Regions from separate parts of the Mesorhizobium captivum genome, predicted to be linked through region 1. Evidence: predicted binding sites of a transcription regulator. Region 1 holds the regulator's gene; each other region holds the start of a gene.
What was found. The regulator PhoB, encoded in region 1, activates phosphate uptake and scavenging genes when phosphate is short. The targets are predictions, from matches to a motif close to TGTCATNNANCTGTCAT.

Region 1 (6,305 bases):
GAGCAATTCCAGGGAAAGTGTGTAGCCCGTCCGGAATTGCGTGGAAACAAACGGCTGCAGCAGTTCGACTATCCTGCTGAACAATGAGCTGCTCCAATGTCTTCCCCGGCTCATTCGAAGCGGGAAAGCCATTTTGAGGAACGCCGCGGCTTTGGGCCGCGGCGTCAGGATTTGGACAGACGTCGGTCGGCTTAATTGCAGACCGCGACACTGCCGGCGGCAACGCCGGCGCAGACCTCGTCCTTCTTGATCCAGCCTGCGTTGATGACGACGTTGAGATTGTCCTTGGTGATCGCGACCGGGGTCAGGAACAGCGACTTGACGGTGTTGCCGCCAGGCGTCGTGAAGTCCTTGGCGCCGGCGATGTCGCCCATCTTCTTGCCGTCGGCGAGCTGCGAGGCGATCTCGGCGGCGTTCTTGCCGAGCTCGCGCGCATCTTTCCACACCGACACCGTCTGCGTGCCGAGCGCGATGCGGTTGAGCGCCGCGTGATCGCCGTCCTGGCCGGAGACCGGAACGGTGCCGGCCAGGCCTTGAGCCGTCAGCGCCGCGACGACGCCGCCGGCGGTGCCGTCATTGGCCGCCACGACGGCATCGACCTTGTTGTCGTTGGCGGTCAGGAACTGCTCCATGTTCTTCTGCGCGTTGGCGGGCAGCCAGCCGTCGGTATAGGCCTCGCCGACATTCTTGACCTTGCCGCTGTCGATGGCCTCCTTCAGCACTTCCATCGAGCCGGAGAACAGAAAATCGGCATTCGGATCGGCGCCCGAGCCCTTGATGAAGACATAGTTGCCTTCGGGCTTGGCCTTGAACACCTCGCGGGCCTGCATGCGGCCGACTTCCTTGTTGTCGAAGGTCAGGTAGAACACGTCCTTGTTCTCGATCAGGCGGTCGTAGCCGACCACCGGAATGCCTTCGTCCAGCGCCTTCTGCACCGCCGGGCCGATCGCGGAAGCGTCCTGCGCCAGGATGATCAGCGCGTTGGCGCCCTGCGAGATCAGGCTCTCGACGTCGGTCAGCTGCTTGCCCGGATTGGACTGCGCGTCGGCCGAGATATATTTGTCGCCGGCGGCCTCGATGGCCTTCTTCATCGCCGCTTCGTCGGTCTTCCAGCGCTCTTCCTGGAAATTCGACCACGAAACCCCGACCACCTTGTCCTTCGCCTCTGCGACCGACGCCAGCGTCAGCGACATGGCGACACCCGCCAGCATGGCGGCTGCGAAACTCTTCATGATTTTCCTCCCTGCGCCGCCTTGCGGCGCGACCCAGACTGGCCCGAAGGCCGGACACAGAGGCTTTTTTTCGAGCCTCGAAAAAACACTGATCCAACGCCGAAGCGCTGTCAACTGCGATTATGATGGTTCTTGAGGTGCCGCAGACTTTTTTTCGAGACCCGCAATAAATAATGACAGCCCCGGCAGCTTCTGCCAGTATCCTGGCACGTCGGCGACGGCCCATGGCATGATGAGAAGGCCGCGACGCCCGGGAGGAAGGAAAGGATGTCGGTCGGAATCCGCCACGACGACCTGCGCCGGCGCAACCGCGCCATGGTGCTCTCGGCCGTGCGCCGGGCCGGCCAGCCGTCGCGCACGGAAATCGCCGCGACCACCGGGCTCAGCCACTCGACGATTTCGGCGATCTCAGCGGACCTCATCCATGAAGGCATCCTGGCCGAGAGCAAGCCGAGCGAGACCGCGTCGCTGAAGCGCGGCCGGCCGCAAGTCGGCCTCGCCCTCAACCCCGAGGCGGCCGCGGTGGTGACGGTGGTGCTGTCGCTGAATTTCCTCTCCGTCGCCGTCATCGACTATGCCGGCCAGGTCATCGCCGAGGAGCAACGGCGCCTCGACACCCTCACCATGCCGCGCGACGAGCTGATCGGCGAATGCACGGCGATCGTCCGGCGTCGGCTGGAAGACCCCGATCTCGATGTCGCCAGCGTCGCCCGCATCGCCATGGGCATCCAGGGCATCACCGATTCCCATGCCCGCGCCATGCTGTGGTCGCCGATCACGCCGCTGACCGACATTCCTTTCGCCGACATCCTGGAGCATGAATTCGGCATTCCCGCCACCATGGAGAACGACTGCAACATGATGGCGGTGGCGCTGCAATGGCGCGACCCCGACCGCTATCGCGACAATTTCATCGCCATCCTGCTCTCGCACGGCATCGGCATGGGGCTGGTGCTGAAAGGCGAGTTGTTCACCGGCACACATTCCTCAGGCGGCGAGTTCGGCCACATGATCCACCGTCCCGGCGGCGCGCTCTGCCGCTGCGGGCGCCGCGGCTGCGTCGAGGCCTATGCCGGCAACTACGCCATCTGGCGCAGCGCCATGAAGATGAGCGAGGACGCCGAGCCGGTCGACGTCGGCGATGCCGACATGCGGGCTCTTGCCACGAAGGCGCGTGAAAAAGACGGGCCGGAGCGCGAGGCCTATCGCCGGGCGGGCGAGGCGCTGGGCTTTGGGCTGGGCAGCCTGTTCGCGCTGATCGACCCGGCGCCGGTCGCCATGGTCGGCGTCAGCGCGGCGGCTTTCGACCTGATCGAGCCGGCGCTGCGGGAAGCCATCGCCCAGACCGCCGGCGGCCAGCACTCCAAATCGATCTCCTTCGACACCGAGCCGAACGAATTGCCGCTGATCCGCGAAGGCTGCGCCATGCGCGCGCTGAGCTTCGTCGACCAGGAGATTTTCGCGCCGGGCGTCCAGGCGCGAGCAGGCGCCGCCGGGAAGAACGTGGCCTGATCAATCCTCGCGGATCGCGTAGCCGGCTCCACGGATGGTACGGATCACGTCCGGCATACGGCCGTTGTTGACCGCCTTGCGCAGGCGTCCGACATGCACGTCCACGGTGCGCTCGTCGATATAGATCGTCTCGCCCCAGACATTGTCGAGCAGCTGGCTGCGCGAGAACACGCGGCCGGGATGCCGCATCATGAATTCGAGCAACCGGAACTCGGTCGGGCCGAGCCTGATCTCGCTCTTCTTGCGGTAGACGCGGTGCGATTCGCGGTCGAGCACGATGTCGCCGACCTTGAGCACGCTGGACAGCACCTCCGGCTTGGCGCGGCGCAACAGCGCCTTGACCCTGGCCATGAATTCCGGCGTCGAGAACGGCTTGACCAGGTAGTCATCGGCGCCCGTCGAGAGGCCGCGCACCCTGTCGCTTTCCTCGCCGCGCGCGGTCAGCATGATGATCGGCAGCCGCTCGGTCTCCGGGCGCATCCTCAAGCGCCGGCAAAGCTCGATGCCGGAAACCGCCGGCACCATCCAGTCGAGCACCAGAAGGTCGGGCACGTTCTCCTGCAGGCGGATCTCGGCCTCGTCGCCGCGGGTCACCACCTCGACCTGGTAGCCCTCGGATTCGAGGTTATAGCGGAGCAGCACCCCCAGCGGCTCCTCGTCCTCCACCACCATGATGCGTGGGGCGATCATTTGGCAGGTACCTTCGCTGTCACGCCGCCGGAGCCGACATCGCCGTCTCGTCCTGCTTCGGACGGTTCGCGGGCAATTGGGTGCCGGTCAGCACATAATAGGCGTTCTCGGCGATGTTGGTGACATGGTCGCCGATGCGCTCCAGATTCTTGGCGCAGAACAGGAGATGCGTGCAGGCCGTGATGTTGCGCGGATCCTCCATCATGTAGGTCAGGAGCTCGCGGAACACGGATGTGTATTTGACGTCGATGCGCTCGTCGTCGTTCCTGAGCTTGGCAAGCGCCGTGGCGTCGCCCGCCGTGTACTCCTCGATGACACCCTGGACCTGGATCAGCACCAACTGCGCCATCGAGTCGATGGAGTGCGACAGGTCGCGTGGCGCAGCGCTGACGCCGACCGAGCCGACCCGCTTGGCGATGTTCTTGGCGAGATCGCCGATGCGCTCGAGGTCGCCGGCCATGCGGATCGCGCCGACCACGCTGCGCAGGTCGTCGGCCATCGGCTGGCGCTTGGCGATCAGCGTGATGGCGCGGTCGTCGAGCTCGCGCTGGCGCGCGTCCATGATGGCGTCGTCGGAGACCACGCGCTGCGCCATCGCGTTGTCGGAATTGAGCAGCGCCTTGGTCGAGGCGCCGACCATGGAGCCGGCAAGATCGCCCATGTCACGGATGAGCTGGCTGATCTGCCTCAGGTCCTCGTCGAAGGAAGCGACCGTATGGGCCATGATGGTGTCCTCGTATGAACTCAGCCGAAGCGGCCGGTGATGTAGTCCTGCGTGCGCTTCTCGCGGGGCGAGGTGAAGATCTTCTCGGTCCGGTCGAACTCGACCAGCTCGCCGAGATACATGAACGCCGTCTGCCGCGACACGCGCGCCGCCTGCTGCATGTTGTGGGTGACGATCACGATCGTGTAGTCGGCCTGCAACTCGTCGATCAGTTCCTCGATCTTGGCGGTCGACAGCGGATCGAGCGCCGAGGCCGGCTCGTCGAGCAGGATGACCTCCGGCTTCACCGCCACGGTGCGGGCGATGCAGAGCCGCTGCTGCTGGCCGCCGGAGAGGCTGAGGCCGCTGGCGTTGAGCTTGTCCTTGACCTCGGTCCAGAGCGCGGCGCGCTTCAGCGCCTGCTCGACGCGGTTGTCCATCTCGGCCTTGCTGATCTTCTCATACAGCCTGACGCCGAAGGCGATGTTCTCGTAGATCGACATCGGGAACGGCGTCGGCTTCTGGAACACCATGCCGATCTTGGTCCTTAGCAGGTTGAGGTCCTGCGAACGGTCGAGGATGTTCTTGCCGTCGAGCAGCACCTGGCCTTCGGCGTTCTGCTTCGGATAAAGCTCGTAAATGCGGTTCAGCACGCGCAGCAGCGTCGACTTCCCGCAGCCCGACGGCCCGATGAAGGCGGTGACGCTGCGTTCGGGCAGCGACAGGTTGATGTCCTTCAGCGCCTTCGACTGGCCATAGTAGAAGTTGAGGTTCTTAACCTCGATCTTGGCCTTCTCGACGGCCGTCTCGGCTACGTTAAGGTCGGTGGACAACATCGGTTTCATCTGTCCTCTCTGCGTCCGGTAAGGCTGCGGGCGAAGATGCTCAGCCCGAGAACCGTCAGGGTGATTATAAGTGCGCCCGTCCAGGCCAGCTGCTGCCATTCCTCATAGGGGCTGAGCGCAAACTGGAAGATGGTCACCGGCAGGCTGGCCATCGGCGCGTTGAGATTGCTCGACCAGAACTGGTTGTTGAGCGCGGTGAAGAGTAGCGGCGCCGTCTCGCCGGAAATGCGGGCGATGGCCAGCAAAATGCCGGTGACGATGCCGGAAAGTGCTGCGCGATAGGCGACCGAACGGATCACCACCCAGCGCGGCGCGCCGATGGCGGTGCCGGCTTCGCGCAGCGCGTTCGGCACCAGGTTGAGCATGTCCTCGGTGGTGCGCACCACGACGGGGATCACCAGTATCGACAGCGCGACCGCGCCGGCGATCGCCGAGAAGTGGCCCATCGGCCGCACCATCAGCTCATAGACGAACAGGCCGACGATGATCGACGGCGCCGACAACAGGATGTCGTTGATGAAACGCACCACCGTGGTGAGACGCGAGAAGCGCCCGTATTCGGCCATGTAGGTTCCGGCGAGCACGCCGATCGGCGTGCCGACGATGATGCCGATGATGGTCATCACGATGCTGCCGTAGATGGCGTTGAGCAGGCCGCCGGCGTCGCCGGGCGGCGGCGTCATTTCCGTGAACACCGCAAGCGAGACGCCGGAGAGCCCCTTGTAGAGCAGCGCGCCGAGGATCAGCGCCAGCCAGGCGAGGCCGATGCCCGCCGCGATGACGCACAGCGCCATCATCACGGCGTTCTTGCGCTTGCGGCGTTGGTGGAGCGATGCGGCTGTCGACATCGGTCAGGCTCCCGTGCGGCTATCGATGCGCAATAGCATGTAGCGTGCGAGCGCGAGGATGATGAAGGTGATGATGAACAGGATCAGACCGAGCGACACCAGCGAGGATGTATAGAGATCGCCGTCGGCTTCGGTGAATTCGTTGGCGATGGTCGCCGAGATCGTCGTGCCCGGCGCGAACAGCGAGGCGCTGATGCGATGCGCGTTGCCGATGACGAAGGTGACGGCCATCGTCTCGCCGAGCGCGCGGCCGAGGCCGAGCATGACCCCGCCCATGATGCCGACGCGGGTATAGGGGATGGTCACGCGCCGGGTCACTTCCCAGGTCGTGCAGCCGATGCCGTAGGCCGATTCCTTCAGCACCGCCGGCACCGTGTCGAACACGTCCTTGGTGATCGAGGTGATGAAAGGCAGCACCATGATGGCGAGGATGAGCGACGACGTCAGCAGGCCGATGCCGTAGGGCGGACCGGCA
Region 2 (6,305 bases), on a different contig from region 1:
TCCTATGGCGAGGCGCGCACCCTGATGACCAGCCGACTGCTGGGCACCGGATATTCACGAACTCAAACCAGCTTCCTGATGCGAAATGCCGATCTACGGATTTCACAACTTCGCAGCCCCGCGCTGAACGACAGACCCAAGCCTTGCCGCATTGACTCCGCTCGCGCCTATGTCCTTGGGTGTGTGGACGATCAGGGGTAAAACGCGGCTGTCTGGACGCGAGCTGCTTTTTATCGGCAGCTTCAATGCGTGCCTCGGCGCCGCGAAACAAGCGCTGTTTCGCGGCTGACCAAAGGCCAAACCAACCTCAATAAATATCGAAGTCGAAATACTTCGCCTGGATCTTTTTGTAGGTGCCGTCGGCGACGATGGCGTCGATGGCCGCGTTCAGCCTGTCGCGCAGCGCGGTGTCCTCCAGGCGCACGGCGATGCCGGCCTCGGTCTCGGTGCCCTTGATGTCGCCGACCAGCTTGCAGCAGCCGTCGCTCGCCTTCTTCATCCAGTCCACCAGCACGAACTTGTCCGAGATCACGGCGTCGAGACGGCCGTTGAGGAGATCGGTGACCGCCTCTTCCTGGGTCGGATAAAGCTTCGCCTCGGCGCCGGCCTTGGCGTAGACGTCCTGCGCGTAGTTGGCCTGGGTGGTCGAGGCCTGGGCGCCGACGGTCTTGCCGGCAAGCGCCGCCGGCTCGGTGGACGCGATGTCGCTGTCCTTGAGCGCGACCAGCGAAAGCGGCGTGGTGTAGTATTTGTGGGTGAAGGCGACCTGCTTCTTGCGCTCCTCGGTGATGCTCATCGAGGCGATGATGGCGTCAAACTTCTTGGCCTGAAGGGCCGGAATGATGCCGTCCCAGTCTTGGGTGACGATCTCGCATTCGAGCTTCATCTGGGCGCAGAGCGCATTGGCGATGTCGATGTCGAAGCCCTCGACCTTGCCGTCCGGCGTGATGGTGTTGAAGGGCGGATAGGCGCCCTCGGTGCCGATCTTGATCTTTTCCGCCGCGATCGCGGAACCGGCGCCGAGCGCCAGCATTGCAGCGGCCGCCGCTGCCGATATGATCCATCTGGATTTCTGCATTTTTGTCTCCCTCAGTCAGGTTCTCGACCAGTGAACCGCAGCCAAGCATGGCGCGCGGGGACTGGGCAAGCAGAGTTTGGCGTTGACGATGGATCAGCGCGCGGCGCGGAAATGCTTGGAGAGCTTGAGCCCCTGCGCCTGATAGTTGGAGCCGAGGTCGCTGCCATAGAGCGCCTGCGGGCGCTTGAGCATATGCTCGTAGACCAGGCGGCCGACGATCTGGCCGTGATCGAGGATGAAGGGCACCTCGTGGCTGCGCACTTCGAGCACGGCGCGGCTGCCGCTGCCGCCGGCGGCGGAGTGACCGAAGCCCGGGTCGAAGAAGCCGGCATAGTGGACGCGGAACTCGCCGACCAGCGGGTCGAAGGGCGTCATCTCGGCGGCATAGAGCGGCGGCACGTGCACGGCTTCGCGCGAGACCAGGATGTAGAATTCGTCCGGGTCGAGCACGAGCTCGCCGGCACCGCTCTTGTAGAGCGGCTCCCAGAAGTCGACGACGTCCTGCGCGGCGCGCTTGTCGACGTCGACCAAGCCGGTATGGTGCTTGCCGCGATAGCCGACCAGGCCGTCCTTGTCGCCGTCGAGATCGATGGAGAGCGCGATGCCGCCGCCGGAGATGTTGGGAGGCTCGGTGGCGACCAGCATCTCGGCGCGATGGAGATCGCGCAGCTCGTTCTCCGACAGCAGCGCGTTGCCGGTGCGGAAGCGTATCTGCGACAGCCGCGAGCCGGCGCGCACGACGATCGGGAAGGTGCGCGGGCTGACCTCGAGGTAGAGTGGGCCATGATAGCCGGCGGCGATCTTGTCGAACTCATGGCCGCGGTCGGTCATGACGCGCGTGAAAATGTCCAGCCGCCCGGTCGAGCTCTTCGGATTGGCCGATGCCGACACTTCTGCCGGCAACGCCAGGCTCTCGAGCAGCGGTACGATGTAGACACAGCCCGTTTCCAGTACCGCGCCCTCGGCAAGGCTGATCTCGTGCAGCTTCAGCCGGTCGAGCTTGTCGGCCACCAGGTGATCCGGACCGGGCAGGAAGGAAGCGCGCACGCGAAAAGCCTTGTCGCCGAGTCTCAGATCGAGACTGGCCGGCTGGATCTGGTTGGTGTCGAGCGCGCGCGGCGATTTCAGCGCATTCGCCTCAAACAGCGCCGCGATGTCCTGATCCGGAAGAATGCCTGTCTGCCGCAAGGTCTGGCTCCGCTAGAGCAATTCACCGTTTTATGGAAACGGCGAACCGCTCTACCTCTTTGTTTTGACGCAATTCCGGACGGAAAACCGTTTCACACTTTTCCGGGAATTGCTCTAAGGCCGGGCAAGCGCATGGGTGCAGGCTCCTGCCTGGTACAAACCTCTTAATCAAGCGGGCAATTGACGCAAGCGCAGTGCAGGTCTAAAGGGTCGTTATCCCGTGGTGATTTGGCCGGTCGGCTTGCAGCCACGTTAAACAAGTCGCTAAAGGACCGCTGGCCGCAAGGCCTTATGGACCGGTTGCGACATCGCGGCCGGTTTTTTTGTGTTTGGAAGCAGGGCGATGACCAAGACGCGTAACTGGAAGCATCAGACGGCACTCGTGCATGGCGGAACGCTGCGTTCCGGTTTCGGCGAGACCGCCGAGGCGATGTATCTCACCCAGGGCTATGTCTACGAAACGGCGCAAGCCGCGGAAGCCCGCTTCAAGGGCGAGGAGCCGGGCTTCATCTATTCGCGCTACGCCAATCCGACCGTCGACATGTTCGAGAAGCGCATGTGCGCGCTCGAAGGCGCGGAAGACGCGCGCGCCACCGCTTCCGGCATGGCGGCGGTCAGCGCTGCACTGCTCTGCAGCGTCAAGGCCGGCGACCACATCGTTGCGGCGCGGGCGCTGTTCGGCTCCTGCCGCTGGGTGGTCGAGACGTTGGCGCCGCGCTACGGCATCGAGGCGACGCTGATCGACGGCACTGACATCGCTAATTGGGAAAAGGCGGTCAAGCCGAACACCAAGCTGTTCTTCCTGGAAAGCCCGACCAATCCGACGCTGGAAGTGGTCGACATCACCGCTGTCGCCGCTTTAGCCCAATCGATCGGCGCACGCGTGATCGTCGACAATGTGTTTGCCACGCCGCTGCAGCAGAAGCCGCTGCAGCTTGGCGCCCATGTCGTGGTCTATTCGGCGACCAAGCATATCGACGGACAGGGCCGCTGCCTCGGGGGCGTCATCCTGTCGGACAAGAAGTGGATCGACGAGAACCTGCACGACTATTTCCGCCATACAGGCCCGAGCCTGTCGCCATTCAACGCCTGGACGCTGCTCAAAGGGCTTGAGACGCTGCCGCTGCGCGTGCGCCAGCAGACGGAAAGCGCCGGCAAGATCGCCGACTTCCTGGCCGGACGGCCGGAGATCGCCCGCCTCATCTATCCGGGCCGGGCCGACCATCCGCAGGCCGATATCGTAAAGAAGCAGATGTCGGGCGGCTCGACGCTGATCTGCCTCGACGTCAAGGGCGGCAAGCAGGCGGCCTTCGCCTTCCAGAACGCGCTCGACATCGTGCTGATTTCCAACAATCTCGGTGATGCCAAGAGCCTGATCACCCATCCGGCGACGACGACGCACAAGAACCTCAGCGACGAGGCGCGCGCCGAGCTCGGCATCGGCCCGGGAACACTGCGTCTGTCTGTCGGGCTTGAGGACGCCGACGATCTGCTGGCCGATATCGACGAAGCGCTGAAAGCGGCGAAGTAGCCGCCCCAGGCCGATCGAGAGAGCGCCTGAGCGAGGCTCAGGCAATCTCTTCCAGCTCGGTCAATGCCTTGGTGTGGATGGTCATGGCGTTGCCGCGCCATTCGACCGCGCCGCTGAGCCAGCCGCGCACCCAGACGGCGGGAAGCATCGCGTCGCGCACGATCATGGCGGTCACGCTGCGCGGCGACAGATACCAGCCCTTCGACCAGGCGAGCAGGCATTCCGGCACATAAGCGATCGCCAGCACACACAGCGCCGTGGTGGGGAGGCTGACGCCGGCGCTTGCCGCCGCTATCAGCGCGAAAATCAGCGGCATAACCACGCCGGTCAGGATTTCGGGGGCAAAAAACAGCGGGAAAGTGACGCGGCGCAGCCGCGCCCAGCGCGCCTGACGCGACCAGATTTCGGCGAACGTGCGCTGGCCGAGCGGCTGTTCGAAGGGCGACGCGACGAGATTGACGCGCAGTCCCAAGCCGTTGACCAGCTTGGTGGCGGCCGCGTCCTCGGCGATCTCGGCGGCTAAAGCCTGGATGCCACCGTTCGCGTCGAGCATCGGCTTGTTCCACAACATGCTCTTGCCTTGGGCGAAGCCAAGGCCGAGCGCTTCGCCCGTATATTGCCAGCGCGCCTGCAGCGTGTTGAGGAAGGCGCATTCGACTTCGGCCCAAAACCCATCCGGCCGCGAGCCGATCGGCGTCGAGCAGACGAGGCCGGTATCCGGCCGCCAGGCCGCCATCAGATGCTGGACATAATCCTTGGGCATCAGCACGTTGGAATCGGCAAGGATCACCCAGTCGTGCCGCACCGCCTGCCAGCCCTTCACGCAATTGTTGAGCTTGGGATTGGCGCTGATCCTGTCGTCGCCGACGAGCAGCCGCGCCGGAACCTTGGGGAAGCGCGCGATCGCGGCATTGATCAGCTTGACCACGGGGTCTTCGGCGCCGGCAACGCAGAAGATCAGCTCATAGCGCGGCCAGTCGAGCGAGAAGGCGCGATTAAGCGTCTCCTCGGCGAACGGCTCGACGCCGCGCGACGGCACGATGATGGAGACCGGTGGCTGCTTCTCCGCGGGCGGAGGAATGATGCGACACGCCTTCAGCCGCGACGATGCGAGCATGATGCTGGCGAAATTGGAAAGAAGAAGGGCTGACGATGCAAAGGCGGCTGCGAGAGTCAGTTCCATCGAGATCTGGTCACTCCGGAAAAGCCGCCCGCGGCCGTTTCAATCAGTCGACAGAGCGCCCGAGTCGCCCGGCATGGTTTGTGCACACCAACATTGTCATGTGTCACTTAAATGACATTGTTTTTCGGCACGTGCGCTAGAAACTGGCAGGATGGCGCCTCACCTAATAACCACGAAGCGCGACAAACGTTCCCTTCGCCGGCAAACCGGAGTGGCCCATGTATCGCGCCGTGACGCGCAACATCGAAGTGCAGGTCAGGCCGTTCTATCTGGAGGATCGTTCCGATCCGTCCGAGAACCGCTATGTGTGGGGCTACCAGGTGACGATCGACAACCGGTCGGACGAGTTCGTGCAGCTTATGTCGCGCTACTGGCACATCACCGACGGGCGCGGCCGCGTCGAGGAAGTGCGCGGCGCGGGCGTCGTCGGCGACCAGCCGGAGCTCAACCCCGGCGACAGCTACCAGTACACGTCGGGATGCCCGCTCTCGACGCCATCAGGCATCATGGTCGGCCATTACACGATGCGCAACGGGCGCGGCGAGACGTTCGATGTCGCCATCCCCGCCTTCTCGCTCGACATGCCGGGGACGAGGCGAACGGTGAATTAACTGCCGGCGAGAGCGTTTTTCTCCCCGTCACTATACGGGGAGAAGTGCCCGGCAGCGCCAAGCTTTTGAGATTTTCTTTCGGACGGAGCGAGGGGCGCTTGTATGGCCAACGCAGGCGCCGCCCCTCATCCGTCCTTCGGGCACCTTCTCCCCGTGAAACGGGGAGAAGGTAAGGGCTTATTCCGCCGCGAATTCAGCCGGGTCGAAGTCGTACTGCGTCGAGCAGAATTCGCAGGCGACATGGATGCCGCCGTCCTCGGTCGAGTCCTTGATCTCGTCGGCCGAAAAGCCTTCGAGGATGCCGCGGATCTTGTCGCGCGAGCAGGAGCACTGGTCGGCGACGGGCACGCTACGGAAGACGCGCACGCCGTGCTCGTGGAACAGCCGGTAGAGCAGCCGCTCGGCGCCCACCGTCGGATCGATGAGCTCGGTCGGCTCAATGGTGCCGAGCAGCGCCAGAAGTTCCCGCCAGGAATTGTCGGCCGGCTCGTGCGCCACGTCGCGCGGATCGCCGTCGCCGCCGGAAATATCGGGCACGCGCATGCGCTCCGGCGCCTGCGGCAGGAACTGCGCAAGGATGCCGCCGGCGCGCCATTGCTCGCGGGCGCCGCCGGGGCCCGGCGTCACCAGTTTGGCGACCGACATCTTGAGATCGGTCGGGATCTGCTCGGACTGGCGAAAATAGGTGCGCGCGGCCTCTTCCAGCGACGTGCC
Region 3 (6,305 bases), on a different contig from region 1:
ACTGGCCGTCGGCCTGGATCTCGCCGATCAGCACCGGCTTGGTGATGTGATGGTTCGGCATCATCGTCGAATAGCCGCCGGTCAGGTTCGGCACCGAGACGCCGACCATGGCGTCGATGACCTTGTCCGGATCGGTGGTGCCGGCCTTCTCGACCGCCTTCACCCACATGTTGAAGCCGATATAGTGGGCTTCCATCGGATCGTTGGTGGTGCGCTTGTCGCTCTTGATGAACTTGTGCCAGTCGTCGATGAACTTCTTGTTCTCGGGCGTGTCGATGCTCTCGAAATAGTTCCAGGCGGCGAGATGGCCGACCAAAGGCCCGGTGTCGAGACCGGCCAGTTCTTCCTCGCCGACCGAGAAGGCCATGACCGGAATGTCTTCGGCCTTGATGCCCTGGTTGCCGAGCTCCTTGTAGAACGGCACATTGGCATCGCCGTTGACGGTCGACACGACCGCCGTCTTCTTGCCGGCCGAGCCGAACTTCTTGATCGCCGAGACCTCGGTCTGCCAGTCGGAGAAACCGAACGGCGTGTAGTTGACCATGATGTCCCCGGCCGGCACGCCCTTCGACTTGAGGTACGCCTCGAGTATCTTATTGGTGGTGCGCGGATAGACATAGTCGGTGCCTTCGAGCACCCAGCGCTTCACCGAGCCGCCATCGGCGCTCATCAGATAGTCGACGGCAGGAATCGCCTGCTGGTTCGGCGCCGCGCCGGTGTAGAAGACGTTGCGCTCGCTCTCCTCGCCCTCATACTGGACGGGATAGAACAGGATATTGTCGAGTTCGCTGAACACCGGCAGCACCGATTTGCGCGACACCGAGGTCCAGCAGCCGAACACCGCCGCCACCTTGTCCTTCGAAATCAGCTCGCGCGCCTTTTCGGCGAATAGCGGCCAGTTGGACGCCGGATCGACGACGACCGCCTCGAGCTTCTTGCCGAGCAGGCCGCCCTTGGCGTTCTGCTCCTCGATCAGCATCAGCATGACGTCCTTCAGCGTCGTCTCCGAAATCGCCATGGTCCCCGACAGCGAATGGAGGATGCCGACCTTGATCGTATCGTCGGCCGCCTTGGCGGGAGCCGAGATCGACAGGCCAGCAGCGATTACGCCGGCCGAAATCATTTTTGTTATTGCCGAGAAATTGCCCCTCATGTTCCACGCTCCCAAGCTGGTTGTTTTGCATCGCAACATAGCGGTGCAAGCGACGTGCCAAACGCGAGAGCGTGGCGATGCGGGGAGCGATAGATCAGCGTTTACAAGAAGTTATTGTATAGCCGCCAAACGTATCGCGCCTCTTGAGTTCATCAAGGACTGAGAAAACTTTGCGCAGGCCTGCCTAGATTTTGCCCAAATCGTAAAATTGCCTAAACTTTAATCCCGCTTCGATTTGTGGCAGGTTTTCGCCGGGTTGCGGGGCGGCGGCAAAATGGGGCAAGGTCGCCGCCAAAACGAGCGACGTCATGGCCCTTCGAATTCTCTTGAGCTTCCTGCTTCTCATGTCCGCCGTTGACGGCGCCCGCGCCGATTTCACCGACGGAAAGCTGCCGGACGGCGTCTATCATTGCGAGGTCTACCTGCTCGGCCTGTTCCTCAACCTCGGCGACATCACCATCAAGGGCAATGTTTACAGCGGCCCGGTGACCTTCGGCACTTCGGGAACCTACAACTACCAGATGGACGCCAACGGCGAGATCAGTTGGCTGGGCCCCCTCGGCGGCTACACCAGCGGCGGCAACTCGATCTCACTGACGCAAGCGACACTGGACGACCCAGCCGGCCCCTCCTTCGACATCATCCTAAAGCAGCAGGACGGCGCCTTCACTGCCTCGACCTGCACCAGGAGGTAGCGGCGGCGCTGTCCGCGTTCGCCATCGCAATACGCCCACTCGTGTCATCCGGATGTTGCCGAAGCAGCTTAGGCAGCGCGGTGTCGTCAAACATCCACCCCGAGAGGCAGACACGATGGCCAACTCTCCGTCTTCACCCTCCCCTGTCATCCGCGACGTCATCGCCGCACGCGTCTCGCGCCGCGAACTCCTCAAAGGCGGCCTCGCCTCCGGCGCGTTGATTGCCGGCAGCAGCTTCGTCGGCTCCTTGTTTGCCGGCGAAACACATGCCGCGGCCGCCCTTTCCACGCTCGGTTTTCCGGAGCTGAAGCGCGTCTACGACAAGACCCACGCCGCCGCCGAAGGCTATCAGACGACCATCGTCGCTCGCTGGGGCGATCCGCTCGCCGCCGGGCTGTCCGAATTCGACGGCAACAAGGTCGCGTCGGAAGAGCAGGAGAAGCGCTTCGGCTACAACTGCGACTACATCGTCTTCATGCCGCTGCCCAAGGGATCGGTGAATTCCGACCACGGCCTGCTCTGCGTCAACAATGAATACATCTCGCCGAACGTGATGTTCCCCGGCATGACCGAGGACGACGCCGGCAAGACGATGACGAAGGAGCAGGTCGACCTCGGCCTCGCGGCGATGGGCCACTCGATCGTCGAGGTGATACTTAAGGACGGCAAGTGGTCAATCATCGAGGACAGCCCGCTCAATCGCCGCATCACTGCCAACACCGAGATGGTTGTCTCAGGCCCTGTCGCCGGCCATGCGCTGATGCAGACCTCCGCCGACGCGACCGGCAGCAAGGTGCTGGGGACCAGCTACAACTGCAGCGGCGGCGTCACGCCCTGGGGTACGGTGCTGACCTGCGAGGAAGGCGTGTCCGATCTCTTCGGCGGCGATCCGAAGAAGGCGCCGACCGCCGACATGCTCGACCGCTATGGTTTCGACGGCTCCGACATCTACGGTCGCGGCCGCTTCCACGACCGCTTCAACATAGACAAGGAGCCGAACGAGCCGAACCGGTTCGACTGGGTTGTCGAGATCGACCCCTATGATCCGCAGGCGAAGCCGGTGAAGCGCACCGCGCTCGGCCGCATGTCGCATGAGGCCTCGACGGTCGTGCGCAACAAGGACGGCCGCATCGTCGTCTACATGGGCGATGACGACTATTTTGAGTACATGTACCGCTTCGTCTCCGCCAAGCCATACGACGCTGCCAATCCCGCTTCCGGCAAGGATCTTCTGGATGACGGCGTGCTCTCGGTGGCGCGTTTCGATGCTGACGGCACGATGAGCTGGCTGCCGCTGGTCCACGGCCAGGGCAAGCTCACCGCCGAGAACGGTTTTGCCGACCAGGCAGAGGTGCTGTTGAAGACGCGCCTTGCCGCCGATGCGATCGGCGCGACGCCGATGGACCGGCCGGAGGACATCGAGACCAACCCGGTCACCGGCCGCGTCTATGCGGTGATGACCAAGAACAAGAAGCGCGACGAATCCAAGGTGAACCCGGCCAATACGCGGCCGGAAAACCTCTGGGGCCACATCGTCGAGCTGATCCCGCCCGGCGGCCACAGCACTGACGCTGATCACACCGCCGACAAATATGCCTGGGACCTGTTCGTGCTCTGCGGCAATCCCAAGGATGCCAAGGTCGGCGCCACCTTCCATCCCGACACCTCGGACAATGGCTGGTTCGTCTGCCCGGACAACATCACCTTCGACCCGGCCGGCCGGCTGTGGGTGGCGACGGACGGCGCCAACGACTTCGATCTTCCGGACGGCGTTTATGGCGTCGACACCGAAGGGGCGGCGCGCGGCCTGCCAAAACTGCTCTTCACCTGCCCGCATGGCGCCGAGGCGACCGGCCCCTGCTTCACGCCCGACGGCACGACGCTGTTCCTGTCGGTCCAGCACCCGTCCGAGGATGCCGAGACACTCGACAAGGCACAATCGCTGTGGCCCGACTTCAAGGACGGCCAGCCGCCGCGGCCGTCGGTCGTCGCCATCCGGCGCAAGGACGGCCAGCCGGTCGGCGCGTAGGCCTATCGGACCTTTGTGACAAAAAAGGGCGCGGAACCCCTGCGGGTCCCGCGCCAGCAGGCAGTCGGGAGGACTATATGCTTTTCGCCGACATCTGCGCGGCGATGTAGTCTGCCTGTCGGATGGCCAGCGACACGATCGTTAGTGTCGGGTTTTCGGCGCCGCCGGTGGTGAACTGGCTGCCGTCCGACACGAACAGGTTCTTGATGTCGTGCGTCTGGCCATGCTTGTTGACGACGCCGTCAGCCGGTTTCTCGCTCATCCGGTTGGTGCCGAGATTGTGGGTCGAGGGATAGGGCGGCGTCGGGAAGGTCCTGGTCGCGCCGACAGCGGCATACAAAGCCTGGCCTTGGCTGTACGCGTGGTCGCGCATCGCCGTGTCGTTGGCATGGTCGTCGAAATGGACGTCGGCGATCGGCATCCCGTGCTCGTCCTTTTCGTCTTTGTGCAACGTGATGCGGTTTTCCTCGCGCGGCATGTCCTCGCCGACGATCCACAGGCCCGCCATGTGGTCGTAGTGGTCGAGCGCCGTGGTGAAGGAGCGGCCCCAGCCGCCGGGGTTGAGGAAAGCGGCCATGAACGGCAGGCCGAGCGACAGCGTCTCCATCTCGTAGCCGCCGACGAAGCCGCGCGACGGATCGTGACGCGCCTCGTCGCGGATGATGCCGGCCATGGTGGTGCCGCGATACATGTGTACCGGCCTGTCGAAGATGGCGTAGACCGAGCCTGTGGTGTGGCGCATATAGTTCTTGCCCACCTGCCCCGATGAATTGGCGAGCCCCTGCGGGAACTTGCTCGATTCAGAATTGAGCAGCAGGCGCGGGCTCTCGATCGAGTTGCCGGCGACCGCGACGACGCGGGCCTTCTGCTCCTGCAGCTTGCCGTCCTTGTCGGCATAGACGACGCCCGTCACCTTGCCCGAGGCATCATGGTTGATCTTGATCGCCATCGAATTCGGTCGCACCTCCAGATGGCCGGTGGCCTCGCCTTTCGGGATCTCGGTGTAGAGCGTCGACCATTTGGCGCCCCATTTGCAGCCCTGGAAGCAGAAGCCGGTCTGCTGGCAGGAATTGCGATCGTCGCGCTCGACCGAATTGATCGCCATGTTGCCGGTGTGGCATTCCTTGTAGCCGAGCTTGTCGGCGCCGGCCTTGAGCACCTTGAAGTTGTTGTTGCCGGGCAGCCGCGGCCAGTCATTGGTACCGGTCACACCCATCTTGGCTTCGGCCTTGCCGTAGTAGGGCTCCATTTCGGCGAGCGTGACCGGCCAGTCGAGAAGGTTCGCGCCCTTCACCTTGCCGTAGGCCGAAAGCGTCTTGAATTCATGCTCCTGGAAGCGCAGCGACGCGCCCGCCCAATGCGTGGTCGAGCCGCCGACCGACTTGACGATCCAGGCCGGCAGGTTCGGGAAATCCTTTGCCACCCGCCAGTCACCGGAGGTGGTGCGCTTATCTTTCCAGGCGAGCTGGGTAAAGGAATCCCACTCGTCGTTGATGAAGTCCTCATATTCGTGACGGGCGCCCGCCTCGAGGATGACGACGTCGATGCCTTTCTGGGCGAGTTCGTTGCCGAGCGTGCCGCCGCCGGCGCCGGAGCCGATGATGACGACCACGCCGTCGTTCTTGAGATCAAATGATGCTGCCATGGTTTCCTCCCATGAAATCGGTCAAAAGCGGTTCGGGACAGAGCGGTTCAGAGCCACTCGATGTCGTTGAAGCCGCGCGCGATGTAGCCGCCCTTCGAGTAGGACTCGCCCTCGTAACCGAAGATCGGCCACACCTCTTTCTGGTTGTAGAGGCTGACGACGAGGCCGCCGCGCACCGCTTGGAAGAACGGCGTCTTCTCGATCTCCTCGAGCAGTGCGACACGCTGTTCTTCCCAGCCAAGGCCGCGATAGCCGCCCTTGCCGGCCTTCTTGTCGAGATCGGCGATGCCCTTTTCGATCAGCTCCTTGTGGGCTGGATCCTTGGCGGCGGTCTCGTCATGCCCCTTGACGGCGATGGCGTAATATTTGTCCGGCACCTGGTCGTGCGGGTAGATATCGCGCGCCACCTGGATCAGCGTTGCCATCGTCTCCGGCTTCAAGGCCGAGGTTCCCAGCCCCCACGCGTGCTCGGGGCTGATGACGGCGCTGCCGGAAATGATAAGAAGCGCGCCTGCGCCGCCGCGTTTGAGAAGCTCGCGCCGCGAAAGGCCAGGTTTCCTTTCATGCGGCTGCTTCCTTTCATAGATCGTGACCATAATTTCCTCCCTGCTTGCTGTTCGCACCCCATGGGATGCCGTTGATGGCGCCGCGCCGGTCCGCGCGGCTGGTCGTCCCCTATTGGAAGCGCCCTCCCCGCTGCAGGACCTCGATCTTGTAGCCGTCGGGGTCCTCGATGAAGAAGAAGCGGGCGATGAGCGCTCCGTCGCGGTTGAACTCCACGAT

Region 2: a site for PhoB is predicted at 5,081-5,097, ahead of RFM40_RS25360 (ceramide glucosyltransferase). Genes of this name have one in related genera too.
Region 3: a site for PhoB is predicted at 1,891-1,907, ahead of RFM40_RS03555 (PhoX family protein). Genes of this name have one in related genera too.

The regions. Positions count from the first base shown of each region.
Region 1 covers NZ_JAVIJB010000003.1:89,794-96,098, reverse strand. Annotated here, with positions in the region: gene xylF (D-xylose ABC transporter substrate-binding protein) at 192-1,232, opposite strand; gene RFM40_RS04485 (ROK family protein) at 1,500-2,744, shown strand; gene phoB (phosphate regulon transcriptional regulator PhoB) at 2,745-3,434, opposite strand; gene phoU (phosphate signaling complex protein PhoU) at 3,454-4,161, opposite strand; gene pstB (phosphate ABC transporter ATP-binding protein PstB) at 4,179-4,982, opposite strand; gene pstA (phosphate ABC transporter permease PstA) at 4,979-5,830, opposite strand; gene pstC (phosphate ABC transporter permease subunit PstC) at 5,834-6,305, opposite strand, start outside.
Region 2 covers NZ_JAVIJB010000036.1:22,023-28,327, forward strand. Annotated here, with positions in the region: gene RFM40_RS25340 (hypothetical protein) at 1-201, shown strand, start outside; gene RFM40_RS25345 (ABC transporter substrate-binding protein) at 308-1,078, opposite strand; gene RFM40_RS25350 (2'-deoxycytidine 5'-triphosphate deaminase) at 1,172-2,266, opposite strand; SAM riboswitch at 2,477-2,554, shown strand; gene RFM40_RS25355 (O-succinylhomoserine sulfhydrylase) at 2,610-3,797, shown strand; gene RFM40_RS25360 (ceramide glucosyltransferase) at 3,835-4,980, opposite strand; gene apaG (Co2+/Mg2+ efflux protein ApaG) at 5,199-5,591, shown strand; gene RFM40_RS25370 (Hsp33 family molecular chaperone) at 5,769-6,305, opposite strand, start outside.
Region 3 covers NZ_JAVIJB010000002.1:299,123-305,427, forward strand. Annotated here, with positions in the region: gene urtA (urea ABC transporter substrate-binding protein) at 1-1,153, opposite strand, end outside; gene RFM40_RS03550 (hypothetical protein) at 1,462-1,848, shown strand; gene RFM40_RS03555 (PhoX family protein) at 1,964-3,877, shown strand; gene RFM40_RS03560 (GMC family oxidoreductase) at 3,951-5,522, opposite strand; gene RFM40_RS03565 (gluconate 2-dehydrogenase subunit 3 family protein) at 5,570-6,118, opposite strand; gene RFM40_RS03570 (VOC family protein) at 6,198-6,305, opposite strand, start outside.